DNA from 3 places in the Streptomyces drozdowiczii genome. Region 3 is predicted to be linked to each of the others. Evidence: riboswitches for the same ligand, from Rfam matches in the RefSeq annotation. Region 3 holds a riboswitch; each other region holds the start of a gene.

Region 1 (4,762 bases), 3.5 Mb from region 3:
AGGACCAGGACGACTTCCGGGACTGGGCGGGCATGATGATCCGGCACGGCGGCGGGCCGCGCGGCGGGGTCGCCCGGTCCGTGAAGAAGATGCGGGCCTATCTGCTCGAACTGATCCACCGCAAGCGCGAGGACCTGGGCGACGACCTGATCTCCGGGCTGATCAGGGCGAGCGACCACGGCGAGCACCTGACGGAGAACGAGGCCGCCGCGATGGCCTTCATCTTGCTCTTCGCCGGTTTTGAAACGACCGTGAACCTGATCGGCAATGGCGTCCACACCCTGCTGAACCACCCCGCCGAGCGCGAGCGGCTGCAACGCGCGCTGGCGGCCGGCGACAGCGAACTGCTGGCCACCGGGGTCGAGGAACTGCTGCGCTACGACGGCCCGGTGGAGCTCGCCACCTGGCGGTTCGCCACCGAGCCGCTGACCATCGGAGGGCAGCGCGTGGCGGAGGGCGATCCGGTGCTCGTGGTGCTCGCGGCGGCCGACCGGGACCCCGAGCGGTTCGCGGGACCGGACACCCTGGACCTGTCGCGGAGCGACAATCAGCACCTCGGCTACGGCCACGGCATTCATTACTGTCTGGGAGCGCCGCTCGCGCGGCTGGAGGGACAGGCCGCGCTCGCCACTCTGCTGACGCGCCTTCCGGACCTGCGACTTGCGGGAGAATCGGGGGATTTGCGGTGGCGCGGCGGGCTCATCATGCGCGGACTGCGCACTCTGCCGGTGGAATTCACGCCGGGGGCGCGCACCCGGGAAAGTGACGCTCTGTCAACTCTGTGACTTTCGCGTGATCTCTACTGCATCGACTTGTGACTCACGTTCGAGTTTCGCTAGGTTCACCGTTCGACTCACCAGTCGCTTGTCAGTCACACGGAAGGCATCTCCCATGGGCTCCGCGAACGGCAGACACCGCCGCCCTCGTCAGGCACCCGCCATCGTGGTCGCCGCAGGCGTCACCGGCTCGGCCATCGCCATCCCGCTGCTCGGCGCGGCAAGCGCACACGCCGCGGACACCGCGACCTGGGACCGGGTGGCCGACTGCGAGAGCGGCGGGACCTGGAGCGCCGACCTCGGCAACGGCTCCTACGGCGGTCTCCAGTTCACGCCGGAGCTGTGGAAGGCGTACGGCGGCGAGGCTTACGCGGAGCGCGCCGACCTCGCCAGCCGCTCGCAGCAGATCGCGGTGGCCGAACGGGTCCTGGCTGCCAAGGGCCCGAAGGCGTGGCCCAGCTGTGCGGTGATCTCCGGGCTCACCAAGGCCGCGGGCAAGGCGGACGTGGACCCGGGCGACCAGGACGCGGACGAGCCCGCCCGGAGCGCCGACTCGGGCCTCGACGCCGGTCTCGGCACCGACCCGGTGGACGACGCGTCCTCGGCCTCCTCGGCCACCCCGTCGGACGCGGCGTCCGGCTCGGCCGCCACGGAGAAGAAGGCCGGCAAGGGCTCCGGCAAGCACGCGGGCAAGAGCGCCGACGCCTCCCCGTCCGCCGACCCCTCGGGCACCCCGTCCGCCGACCCGTCCGCCTCCGCCGACCCGTCCACGACGCCGTCCGCCGACCCCTCCGCGGACCCCTCGGCGAGCGCGGCGGACGACGCGCGGGCGAAGGGCGGCAAGCACCGGGGCGCCCCGGCCGCCGACGAGGCCGCCGGGACGGCCGAGGGGCGGGACGCGGGCCGGCACGCCTCGCGGGGTGACGGTGACGCACGCGACAGCGCCACGCGGCCGGCTGACGGCACGTACACCGTACGGCCGGGCGACAACCTCTGGGCGATCGCCGACGCGCAGGAGCTGCCCGGCGGCTGGCCCGAGCTGTACGAGGCGAACAAGGCCGAGGTGGGCTCCGACCCGGACCTCATCCTGCCCGGTCAGAACCTCGATCTGGGCCTGGCCGGCCCGGCCCCCGAGAAGGTCGCCGAGAGCGCCGGATGAGCCGTTAGAGCCCTCTGTGCTTTGGGTGGTTTAAGAGGCCCATGTCCCACTTTTGACCGAGTGAGACATGGGTCTCTTTGCGTGAACTCACGCTGCTTGTCCGGGAGGTCCCGCCGCATCCGTTCCGACCTGCACAAATGAGGGTTCATCGGATGCTCTTACGGGATGATTATCCGGTATGTCCTTCTTTGAATATGGCCGGTGGGTGTGATTACGGTCGGAACCGCTCGCACCGCGGGCCCCGTCGACCGTCACGCCGAATCCTGCCGTCGGTCGAAGGGAACAGACGCGAAAGCGCCGTAGGCAGGAGCGGGGGACCCAGGTAGGCGCTGGGCCCGGTCGTCGGGAGACGAACCGGGGCCGGCTAGGGGTGAAGTCGCGCCAGGAGCGCGGCCGGGCAACTCACTTGGCCCGAACCCGACAGCTCACCTCGCAGGCGTCGGTGAGGAGAAGACTCGATGCTGCTCAACCGCAAGGGCAACAAGCACCGCCGCCCCTCCAAGGCCGTCCGTGTCGCGACGCTCGCCGGTGTCGCCGGTGCCGCCGTCGCCGTGCCGCTGATGGGCGCGACCAACGCCTCCGCCGCCTCCGTCGCCACCTGGGACGCCGTCGCCCAGTGCGAGTCCGGCGGCAACTGGTCGATCAACACCGGCAATGGCTACTACGGCGGCCTGCAGTTCTCCCAGTCCAGCTGGGCCGCCGCCGGCGGTACGCAGTACGCGCCCCGCGCCGACCTGGCCACCAAGGCCCAGCAGATCGCCACCGCCGAGAAGCTCCTCGACATGCAGGGCCCGGGCGCCTGGTCCTGCGCCGGTGCCGGCAACCTGACCAACGACGGTGTCGACCCGGGCGTCGACACCGGCTCCGGTGCCGCGAAGCAGGAGGCCGCCCCCAAGCAGGAGGCCGCCCCGAAGAAGGCCGAGCGCACCGAGGCCCCGGCCACCAACCGCTCCGACCGCTCGGACGCCCCGAAGAAGACGGTCACCACCCCCACCGGCAAGAAGGTCGCCAAGGGTGACGGCGAGTACAAGGTCGTCGCCGGTGACACGCTGAGCAAGATCGCCTCCGCGCACCACGTCAAGGGCGGCTGGGAGCGGCTGTTCAAGCTGAACAAGGACATCGTCCAGGACGCCGACCTGATCTACCCGGGTCAGCAGCTCCACCTCACGAAGTAACGAAGCAGCCGCGATCCCTCCTCGCTGATCGCTCAGGCCGCCCCGGCCCGGCACGCACTCTCCCCCCGTGTGTGCCGGGCCGGGGCACGCCGCATCAGGGGCGTTCGCACCTCGTGGACCGTTCAACTGTTGTAGTTACTGACCAGTAAATATTTGGCGTTCCGCCCCGGTATGCCCGCCCTCGGGTCCTTTTTCGTCCCAGGGGACGGGCGGTCGGCCGACGCAGACGGCCGGGCCGGTTAGGCTCTTGTCGCAAGGCCAAAGCGACCCTGCACAACCAGCGTCATATCCCAGAAGGAGATGCCTCGTGCCGTCCATCGACGTCGTCGTAGCCCGGGAAATCCTCGACTCCCGGGGCAACCCCACGGTCGAGGTCGAGGTCGGCCTCGACGACGGCAGCACCGGTCGTGCTGCTGTTCCGTCCGGCGCCTCCACCGGCGCGTTCGAGGCCATTGAGCTTCGCGACGGCGACCCCAACCGCTACCAGGGCAAGGGTGTCGAGAAGGCCGTCCTGGCCGTGATCGAGCAGATCGGCCCGGAGCTCGTCGGCTACGACGCCACCGAGCAGCGCCTCATCGACCAGGCGATGTTCGACCTGGACGCCACGGAGAACAAGGGCTCGCTCGGCGCCAATGCCATCCTCGGCGTCTCCCTCGCCGTCGCCCACGCCGCCTCCGAGGCCAGCGACCTGCCGCTGTTCCGCTACCTCGGCGGCCCGAACGCGCACCTGCTGCCCGTTCCGATGATGAACATCCTGAACGGCGGCTCGCACGCCGACTCCAACGTGGACATCCAGGAGTTCATGATCGCGCCCATCGGCGCCGAGTCCTTCTCCGAGGCGCTGCGCTGGGGCGCCGAGGTCTACCACACGCTGAAGAAGGTCCTGAAGACCAAGGGCCTCTCCACCGGCCTCGGCGACGAGGGCGGCTTCGCGCCGAACCTGGAGTCCAACCGCGCCGCCCTCGACCTCATCATCGAGGCCATCAAGGAGGCCGGTTACGCCCCGGGCAAGGACATCGCGCTCGCGCTCGACGTCGCCGCCTCGGAGTTCTACAAGGACGGCTCGTACGAGTTCGAGGGCAAGTCCCGCTCGGCCGCCGAGATGACCGAGTACTACGAGGAGCTCGTCTCCGCGTACCCGCTGGTCTCCATCGAGGACCCGCTGTACGAGGACGACTGGGCCGGCTGGAAGGTCATCACCGACAAGCTGGGCGCCAAGGTCCAGATCGTCGGCGACGACCTCTTCGTCACCAACCCGGAGCGCCTGGCCCGCGGCATCGAGGAGGGCTCCGCCAACGCCCTGCTCGTCAAGGTCAACCAGATCGGTTCGCTGACCGAGACCCTGGACGCCGTCGAGCTGGCCCAGCGCAACGGCTTCAAGTGCATGATGTCGCACCGCTCCGGCGAGACCGAGGACGTCACCATCGCCGACCTCGCCGTCGCCGTGAACTGCGGTCAGATCAAGACCGGCGCCCCGGCCCGCTCGGACCGCGTCGCCAAGTACAACCAGCTGCTGCGCATCGAGGAGATCCTCGACGACGCGGCGGTGTACGCGGGCCGCTCGGCGTTCCCGCGCTTCAAGGGCTGACGGCCCGTCGGGGGCTGACGCCCCCTCGGGTACCCCCCGCCTCCGTCCGTCCCCGCGCCCGGTC
Region 2 (4,762 bases), 5.5 Mb from region 3:
CGTCCTCGGAGATCGGCCGGCCCTGGGTGGAGACGACGGTCTCGTAGTCGTCGTCCAGGCGCGTGTAGTTGACGAGGCCCTCGGCCATGCCGAAGACCTGCATCAGCCGGCAGCCGAGCGCCGGTTCGAGGCGCCGGGCGGCCGTCTCGCTGTACTTGGCGCCGCCGACCAGAATCAGTTCGAGGCTCGACAGGTCCCGCTCCGCCGAAGCGGCCGCGTCCGTCCACACCAGGGCGAGCGGCGGCACCATGCCCGTCATGGTGACGCGCTCTTGCTCGATGACCGGGAACGCCGTGGCCGGGTCGGGGCGCGGGCAGAGGACCACGGTGCCGCCCGCGTACAGCGTGCCGAGCCAACCGGGGCTGCTCATCGGGAAGTTGTGCGCGGCGGGCAGGACCACGAGGAAGCGGGTGTCCGCGTCGACGCCGCAGATCTCGTTGGAGCCGCGCAGCGAGTAGATGTAGTCGTCGTGCGTACGGGGGATGAGCTTGGGCACCCCCGTGGTGCCGCCGGACAGCTGGAGGAAGGCCAGGTCGTGCGGCTCGGGCCCGTCCTCGGGCTCCCCGGCGGCGTCGCACGGCACATCGGACAGGGCGGTGTGCTCGCCCGGGTCGCCGACGACGAAGACGTGCTTCAGGGTGGGCGCCTGCTTCCGTACGGCGGTGGCCAGCGCGCGGTGGTCGAATCCGGCGTGCCGGTCCGGGATGACGTAGGCGACGGCCTCGGCGAAGGAGCAGAAGTAGCCGATCTCCGTCTCGCGGTGGGCGGGCAGCGCGTACACCGGGAGCGCGCCGATCCGGAAGAGGGCGAAGACGACCTCGGCGAACTCGGCGATGTTGGGCAGTTGGACGACGACCCGGTCGCCCTTGGCTATCCCGCGCGCCCGGAAGCCGGCCGCCAGCCGGGCCGCGCGCTCGTCCAGCTCCCGGTACGTCCAGGCGCGGCGCTCGGGCGCGGGGTCGATCAGCGCGACGCGGTCGCCGTGGGCCTCGGCCCGTTCGCGCAGCATGCCGGTGAAGGTCTCGCCGCGCCAGTGCCCGGCCGCGCGGTAACGGGCGGCGAACTCCGCGGGCCAGGTCGGGGCGTCTTCGTACGGTGCAGCAGTCATCGTTCCAGGTCTCCAGGGGGAGGGCCGTTTTCGGGGGCGCCGGGCGGACGGATCAGGCGCGCAGGGTGGCGCCGCCGTCGACGTACAGGTCGTGCAGGGTGATGTGGCGGGCCCGGTCGGAGACGAGGAAGGCGACCGCCTCGGCGATGTCGGCCGGCTCGGCGATCCTGCCCAGCGGTATGCCCGTGCGGTAGCTCGCCAGGTCCCCGGCTATGACGCGCCGCGCGGCGGGCCCGTCGTCGTGCGCCTCACCGGCCGGCCACATCCCGCGCTGCATGTCGGTGAGCGTGGAGCCGGGCGAGACGGTGTTGCAGCGGACGCCCCGGGGGGCCAGCTCCAGGCCGAGGCACTTGGTGAACATGACGGAGGCGGCCTTCGAGGCGGCGTACGCCGCCATGGTCGTACGGGGGATGCCGGCGGCGTTGGACGCGACGGTGACGATGCTGCCCGCGCCCCGGTCCGCCATCCGGCCCGCCACGGACCGCGAGACGTGGAAGACCCCGTCGGTGTTGACGGCGAAGGTCGCCCGCCAGTCCTCGTCGGTCAGCTCGGTGACGGGTGAACAGCGCAGGATCCCGGCCACGTTGACCGCGATGTCGAGGGCGCCGAGCGTGTCCTCCGCATCCGCGACCAGGGCCTCGACGGCCGCCGCGTCCGTGACGTCCAGCGTCCGGGCCACGACGCTCCCCTCGTACTCCCGGGCGAGGGCGTCGACGCCCTCCGGGGCCGCGTCGGTCGCCAGGACCCGGCAGCCGCGCGCGACGAGCGCCCGCACGACCGCCTCTCCTATACCGCGTCCGGCTCCTGTCACGAGGGCCAGCCGCCCGGCGAGTTCCTGGTCGGCGGGGGCGACGGAATGACGGGAAGAAGGGGCGGAACGCGGCGCCATGGTCTTGGGGTCTCCCTGTGACGGTGAACGAGGGGCGGCAACACTTAGGTAAGCCTAACCATAGAGTGATCACGCCGACGAGGGGGTCCGAATCCGCGATCCCGGCCGTTTCCCGGGTTGCCTCATGTCCCTTTTGAGCCTATTTAGGCAAAAGGTCAATTGCGGGCGTTCGGGGTGGTTTTGATGATGTCAGATGATCTCAAAACGGACGAATGCTGCCATTGTGTCCTCAGTGGGCAGCGTCACGTCAGCCGTTTCTGACGCGCAATCCGATCTCCCGGTTCCCAGTCGTGCCAAGAAATTTGACTTCCCCCGGCGCGGGCGATCATGAGCATTTCCTTTGATTGATCTTGCAAAACAATTGTGATCAGCAATTCCGGGCTTGTTCCGGCCGTCGTTTCTCGCTTACGGTCCCGTCATCAATCCGGATGGAACGCCGAATCCTGCCGCCGTCCGGGAACCCGACCACTCACGTACGGCAGGAGCGGGGGACCCAGGTTTGCCGCCGGTCCGGAATCCGGAGCGGCTAGGGGTGAAGTCGCCATGCGCGACCGGACATCTCCAGTCCGAACCCGACAGCTCACCTCGCAGGCGACGGAGAGGAAATACGCCATGCCCATCACGGGTAAGCACCGTCGTGCCAAGTCCGCGTCCCTGACCCGCGGTTTCATCGCCGTCAGCGCGGGCGGAGCCGTTCTCGCGCTCCCCCTGATCTCGGCCGGATCGGCTTCCGCCGCCCCCGCCAAGACCGTCGTCGCCGAAAAGGCCGCGGCCCCGACTTCCGTCGCCGGCAAGGAAATTGCCGTGCGCAAGGCCACGCCCACCACCTATTCCGTGGTGTCCGGCGATTCGCTTTACAAGATCGCCCAGGGGCATTCCCTCAGCGGCGGCTGGGAGCGGCTGTACAAGGACAACCGCGGTGCGGTCGGCAGCAACCCCGACCTCATTCACCCGGGCCTGAAGCTCACCATCGGCGCCAAGTCCGAGGCCGCCGCCCCGAAGGCCGCGAAGAAGAGCGCGTTCAAGGCGGAGACCGCCGAGAAGAACGGCGACACCGCCCCCGGACCGAGAGCGCCGACCGCGCCGACCGCTCCGAGCGCACGGTTGTCCCGGTCGCCGCCGAGAAGCCCGCCGAGACCCAGGCGTCCGTCACGTACACCGACGACCTCGACGGCTGGATCAAGGAATCCCTGGCGATCATGGGGCAGCAGGGCATCCCCGGCAGCTACGACGGCATCTACCGCAACATCATGCGCGAGTCCTCGGGCAACCCGATGGCGATCAACAACTGGGACATCAACGCCGTCAACGGCACCCCCTCCAAGGGTCTGCTCCAGGTGATCCAGCCCACCTTCGACGCCTACCACGTGCCCGGTACGTCGACGGACATCTACGACCCGGTCGCCAACATCACGGCCGCGTGCAACTACGCCGCCGCCACGTACGGCTCGATGGACAACGTCTTCGGCGCGTACTGATCCACACCGGCCCCGCGCTCGGGGCAGGGCCGTGAGCAGGGGTGGAAAGAAGCGGAAGCGCTTCTTTCCACCCCTTTCGCGTGCCCTGCCGCCCGCGGCGGCGCCGGCGCCCGTCCCGGAATGCGAGGGCACGGCAGGACGTGGATGCTGGAACGGTCAGCGTCTCTAGGAGGTCAGTCATGGGCATGCTCGACAAGATCAAGGACATGATCAAGGGGCATCCGGACCAGGCCCGCCAGGGAGTCGAGAAGGGCGGCGACTACGTCGACAAGAAGACCGGCGGCAAGTACGGCGGCCAGGTCGACTCGGCTCAGCAGAAGATGAACGACCAGCTCGGCGACCGCCGCCCGCCCGACCAGGGCCGGTAGGCGCTCGCACGGACCGTACGGGAGCGGTGGACGCCACAGCCGGTGGTGTCCACCGCTCCCGCGCGTCCGGGGCGGCCTCCGACGTGCCGCGCGGCCCGCCCGGGAGCATCCTTGCTGTGTGACCTGGCACGGCGCGGCCGGGCAGCTGCCGTTCGGCCCGAGCGACGGCCCGCCCGCAGGACCGGAGGACGGCCGGGCACCGGACGACCTGTCCCTGGTGCTCGCCCAGTCCGTCGTACACGCCATCGAGGCGGTCGGCGGCCGGGCCGGCGGGATCTACCTCCCCTCGCGCACCCCCGGCCTGCTCCGGCTCGCCGTCCTCGCCGGATTCCCCGGCCCCCTGCTCCGCCCTGGTGGCGGATGCACGTCAACCGGCCGTTCCCGGTCGCCGAGGCGTTCCGCACCGGCAGCCCGGTGTATCTCACCGACGCGGAGGACGCCATGCGGCGCTTCCCGCAGCTGATGGCCGGACTGCCGTTCCCCTTCGGCTCCCTGTACATGCCGGTACTGCGCCGCCGCGCACCGGTGGGCGTCCTCGTCGTCCTGCGCGGTGCGACGGCCGACGAGCCGGTGCCCGCCGTCGAGCGGGACCGCCTCCAGCGGATCGCCGACCGCCTTAGCACCGAACTGGCCGGCCTCGCGGACGCCGGCATCCGGCCCGAGTGGGAGGGCGAGCCGCTCCCCGTACAGCTGCCCGCCAGGACCTCGCCGCCCGTGCGCATCGGCCGCTTCGACTGGAACCTCGCCACCGGCGCCGTGGAGGCGGACGCGGATCTCGACGCGATCCTCGGCACCGGCACCGGCGGCTTCCCCGGCACCATCGGGGCCCTGGCGGCCAGACTGGCGCCGGAGGACGTCTACGGCCTCTGGGCGCTGGCCCGGCAGGCGGCGGACTCGCACGGCCCCGTCGTACGCCGGA
Region 3 (4,762 bases):
CGCCACGCCTGCGCGATCTGCGCCGCGGCCGTGGTCTCACCCTGGAGACCGCGGCCCAGCGGGCCGGGCTCTCGCCCGCCCACCTCTCCCGGCTCGAAACGGGCCGACGCCAGCCCTCGCTGCCGATGCTGCTCCAGCTGGCCAGGATCTACGGTACGACGGTCTCCGAACTCCTCGGTGAGATCCCCCCGGAACGTGACGCGATCGTCCGCGGCCGCCCGTTCGAGGGCCCGGCCGCCGACGGCTGGCTGTACCAGCAGGCCGGCGGCTCCGGCCGGGCGATGCAGGCGCTGCGCGTCCGCGTCCCGTACGGCGCCCAGGGCGACCTGGTCCGCGTCCACCCCGGCGAGGAGTGGCTGTACGTCCTGACCGGCCGCCTCCGGGTGACGCTCGGCGAGACGGTCCACGACCTCGCGCCCGGGGACGGCGCGCACTTCGACTCGCTCACCCCGCACCGGATCGCCGCCCCCGAACCCGAGGGCGCCGAGCTGCTCTTCGTCCACACCCTGCTGCAGAGCCCCGCCGCCGACCTGTGCCTCGGTGGCCAGGTCCACCGTCGCTGAGAGGCCCGTCATGTCCGATTCAGAGCACTACGACCCGCTCACCCCGGCTCCGCGTCCCGGTGCCGACACCCAGGAGAGGAAGATGCCGCGCGGACTCGTCATCCGGCTCTTCGCCTATCTCGTGGCCGGGCACGTCATCGCGGCGTTCCTCTACCTGCTCTTCGCGGTCGGCATGCACAACCAGTAGGGGAGGCCGGCTCAGCTCTCGTCGAGGAGCCTTTCGCGCAGCTCCTCACGGGTGGCGGGCGTGAGCTTCAGCCCGTCGGTGAGGTAGCGGTCGGTGCCGCCCCAGGTCTCGTCGATGGCGGCGAAGGCCGCGGCGAGGTAGTCGGGCTGGGCGCCGAAGAGCGGGTTGAGCAGCTCCAGCACCTCCGGCGACATCCCGGCGGCCGAGGTGTCGCTGCGCCGGATGCGGTAGCGGCGGTGCGCGTCGTTCGACTTGAGGTAGTCGGCCTCGATGGTCTCCCGCCCGACGCCCACCGCCAGCAGCGTCACCGCGATGGAGAGCCCGGCCCGGTCCTTGCCGGCCGCGCAGTGCATCAGGGCGGGGACGCTGTCCTCGGCCAGGGCGTGCAGCACCCGGCTGTGCTCGGCGGTGCGCTCCAGGATGATCGAGCGGTACGAGGCGACCATGCGGCTGGTGCCCTTGCCGTCGGCCAGGATCGAGCGCAGCTCCGCCAGATTGCCGTCGCGCACCATCCGCCAGAACTCCGCGCCGTCCGCCGGGTCGCTGAGCGGGATGCTCACGTTCCGTACGCCGGGCAGCTCGATGTCCAGGCCGTCCAGCTTGTGGTCCGCCGCATTGCGGAAGTCGAAGACCGTGTGCAGGCCGAGCCCGCCGAGGAAGGCCGCGTCCTCCGCCGTGGCGTGCGCCAGGTGACCGCTGCGGTAGAGCCGGCCGTGCCGGACCCGACGGCCGTCGGTGGTGGGCAGGCCGCCCACGTCGCGGAAGTTGCGGACGCCGGTGAGGACGGGCTCCGTCGGCGGGGTCTGCGGCAGCTGCTGCGTCACGGTCACTCCTGGAGGCTCTGCCCCGGCGCGTATCGCCGACGGGCCCACGACCGCGACGATACGACATCGGTTCCTGGGGCAATCATCTCGGCCGCCCGCTCGGTGCCGACCCGGGCGAGGGATATGGCATGTCCGTATTGATGGGATATTGCCAACTTGCCCCGATTGTGCGGGAGATGATCACCCGCTCGTGAGCGGGATCATATCCGTGACGGTGTGTGCTGACGGCCCGGCTGGGTAGTCCCCGCGCCGCGCGGAAAGCCAAGATCCGTAATCCACGGAGTGTGACCGGAATTCCGCACCGCAATTCCGGTGCGGAATGCGGTGCCGAACGTGTGGCTTGTTTCCGTCGCCCCGGCTCGCTTACGTTCCATGTCCATCCGGATGGAACGCCCAATCCTGCCGCCGTCCGGAATTCGCACCCACTCACCGTGTGGCAGGAGCGGGGGAACCAGGTAAGCCGCCGACCGGGACGACCGGACGGCTAGGGGTGAAGTCGCGCCAGGCGCGGCCGGGCATCTCCAGCCCGAACCCGACAGCTCACCTCGCAGGCGCCGGAGAGGAAATTCTTCATGCCCATTTCGGGTAAGCACCGCCGTCCCAAGTCCAGCACCATCGCCCGCGGCGTCGTCGCCGCGAGCGCCGGCGGAGCCGTCATCGCGCTTCCGCTGCTCGGCGCCACCGGTGCCCACGCCGCGGAGCAGTCCGCCCCGGCCACGTCGCAGTCGGCCGCCGCGCACACCGCCCCGGCCAAGCCCGCGAAGAGCACCGGCACCACCACATACTCCGTCGTCTCCGGCGACTACCTGTCGAAGATCGCGGCCCAGCACCACCTCAAGGGCGGCTGGCACAAGCTGTACCAGGACAACCGCGAGGTCGTCGGCGAGAACCCGAGCCTGATCTTCCCGGGCATGAAGCTGACCCTCGGCGCCAAGGCGGCCCCCGCCGCCACCACCCCGTCCAAGGCCCCCGCCAAGACGGCCGAGAAGACCGAGGCGAAGGCCGCGCCCAAGGCCGAGACGAAGGTCGAGACCAAGACCGAGGCGCAGACCGAGGCGAAGACCGAGGCCCCGGCCTCCCAGGACAACGCCTCCGGCTACGTCCACCCGGTCCCCGGCAACCACACCACCGCCTACCGCGCCTCCGGCGCCAGCTGGTCCAGCGGCAGCCACACCGGCATCGACTTCCCCGTCTCCACCGGCACCAGCGTGAAGGCCATCACCTCCGGCACCGTCGTCACCGCCGGCTGGGGCGGCGCCTACGGCAACCAGGTCGTCATCAAGCACGCCGACGGCCACTACTCCCAGTACGGCCACATGTCCTCGCTCTCCGTCTCGGCGGGCCAGACCGTGACCGCGGGCCAGCAGGTCGGCCTCTCCGGCTCCACCGGCAACGCCACCGGCCCGCACCTCCACTTCGAGGTCCGCACCGGCCCGGAGTACGGCTCGGACATCGACCCGATCGCCTACCTGGCGTCGCACGGGATCTACGTCTGATCCGAGCGGTACCGGCCCGGTGATCCGGGTCACCGAACGACACAGAGGGACGGCGCACGGCGGTGCGTCGTCCCTCTGCTTATTCCCCCTTTACCGAAAACTGACCGGGTGGTTTATCTCACCACCCGTCAACCCCTTATTACGGTCGCGTAGGTCACATTCCGGGGTGCAGGATATGCGGTTGTGGCAGACGATTCGAACAACCTCCAGCAGGGCGCCGTCGACCGACAGGGCGCCATCGGGTCGTACGCGGCGATTGGCGACAGCTTCACCGAGGGAGTCGGCGACCCCGGCCCGGACGGAACGTTCGTCGGCTGGGCCGACCGGCTCGCGGTACTTCTCGCGGACCGGCTCCCGGAGCCCGGCATTCGGACGGATGCCGAGGGCTCACCCCTCTCCGTGCACGGGCACTTCCGGTACGCCAATCTCGCCGTACGAGGACGCCTCCTCGACCAGATAGTCGAGGAGCAGGTGCCCCGCGCCAAGGAACTCGCCCCCGATCTGGTGAGCTTCTGCGCCGGCGGCAACGACATCATCCGGCCGGGCACCGACCCGGACGACGTGGCTGAACGCTTCGAGCGGGCGGTCGCCGACCTCACGCGGTCGGTCGGCACCGTCATGGTCACCACCGGCTTCGACACCCGAGGCGTCCCCGTGCTGCGCCATCTGCGCGGCAAGATCGCCACCTACACCGCCCACGTCCGGGCCATCGCCGACCGCTACGGCTGCCCGGTCCTCGACCTGTGGTCGCTGCGCTCCGTGCAGGACCGGCGCGCCTGGGACGGCGACCGGCTGCACCTGTCGCCCGAGGGACACACCCGGGTCGCGCTGCGCGCCGCCCAGGTCCTCGGCCTGGACGTGCCGGCCGACCCGGACCAGGCGTGGCCGCCGCAGCCGCCGCGCGGCACGCTGGAGATCCGCCGCGACGACATCCACTGGGCGCGCGAATACCTCGTCCCGTGGATCGGACGACGCCTGCGCGGCGAGTCCTCCGGCGACCACGTCGAGCCGAAGCGGCCGGACCTGCTGCCGCTCTGACGGACCCGCTGCCGCTGTCCTCAGTCGCCCCGAGACCGCGTCGGGGCGACCGTGGACAGCGGCAGCGCCGCCGGAACGCGCTCCAGCACCCCGCCCGCGAACACGTCGTACAGCGGCAGCGTCTCCAGGTGCACATAGCCGATGTGGCAGTCGCAGACGGCGAGCGGGCAGGCCCTCGGGCCCAGCGCACGCCGGTAGCTCCCGTCGTACAGATTGCCCAGCTCCGCCCGGACGAAGTGGCAGCGGCGCACCGTGCCCTCCCCGTCCACCGAGATCACCGACTCACCGGTCCGGCAGGGCAGCCCCGCCGAGCGGTGCGGATGGCGGCTGTACGGGAACAGCGGATCGATCTCCGTCCACCGCTCCGCCTCCTCGTCCGTGTAGGTGTGCCCCTCGGCGGCGTTGACCCAGAGGTAGACCTCCTCCGGGAGCGCCGCCCGCAGCCGCCGCGCCTCGCCGAGATGGGCGTCGAACCCCACCACGCCCACGCTGTGCCGTACCCCGAGGTCCCTCAGCTCCGCGCACCGGCCGAGGAAACGCTCGTACGGCGTCTGCCCCGGGTGGTACGTGCACCAGAGCGCGATCCGCTCGCGGGCCGCCTCCGGCGCCTCGGCCAGCCACCGCGTACGCCCGCTCAGGTTCGTCTGGATCGCC

What was found. A riboswitch is a leader RNA that binds a small molecule or an ion and turns the genes downstream of it on or off. The one in region 3 is predicted to bind cyclic di-AMP.
Positions count from the first base shown of each region.
Region 1: linked by a shared signal. The riboswitch ahead of NEH16_RS19155 (transglycosylase family protein) and the one ahead of NEH16_RS03305 (M23 family metallopeptidase) in region 3 are both predicted to bind cyclic di-AMP.
Region 2: linked by a shared signal. The riboswitch ahead of NEH16_RS28235 (LysM peptidoglycan-binding domain-containing protein) and the one ahead of NEH16_RS03305 (M23 family metallopeptidase) in region 3 are both predicted to bind cyclic di-AMP.

Region 1 is NZ_CP098740.1:4,192,759-4,197,520, forward strand. Features, by position in the region: gene NEH16_RS19145 (cytochrome P450 family protein) at 1-785, shown strand, start outside; gene NEH16_RS19150 (transglycosylase family protein) at 892-1,935, shown strand; cyclic di-AMP (ydaO/yuaA leader) riboswitch at 2,221-2,389, shown strand; gene NEH16_RS19155 (transglycosylase family protein) at 2,394-3,110, shown strand; gene eno (phosphopyruvate hydratase) at 3,418-4,698, shown strand.
Region 2 is NZ_CP098740.1:6,203,728-6,208,489, forward strand. Features, by position in the region: gene NEH16_RS28225 ((2,3-dihydroxybenzoyl)adenylate synthase) at 1-1,108, opposite strand, end outside; gene NEH16_RS28230 (2,3-dihydro-2,3-dihydroxybenzoate dehydrogenase) at 1,161-1,997, opposite strand; cyclic di-AMP (ydaO/yuaA leader) riboswitch at 2,422-2,606, shown strand; partial or broken gene NEH16_RS28235 (LysM peptidoglycan-binding domain-containing protein) at 2,610-3,475, shown strand; gene NEH16_RS28240 (antitoxin) at 3,655-3,843, shown strand; partial or broken gene NEH16_RS28245 (SpoIIE family protein phosphatase) at 4,762-4,762, shown strand, end outside.
Region 3 is NZ_CP098740.1:726,496-731,257, reverse strand. Features, by position in the region: gene NEH16_RS03320 (helix-turn-helix domain-containing protein) at 1-563, shown strand, start outside; gene NEH16_RS03315 (DUF6126 family protein) at 574-750, shown strand; gene NEH16_RS03310 (tyrosine-protein phosphatase) at 762-1,574, opposite strand; cyclic di-AMP (ydaO/yuaA leader) riboswitch at 1,984-2,143, shown strand; gene NEH16_RS03305 (M23 family metallopeptidase) at 2,147-3,070, shown strand; gene NEH16_RS03300 (SGNH/GDSL hydrolase family protein) at 3,254-4,108, shown strand; gene NEH16_RS03295 (STM4011 family radical SAM protein) at 4,129-4,762, opposite strand, start outside.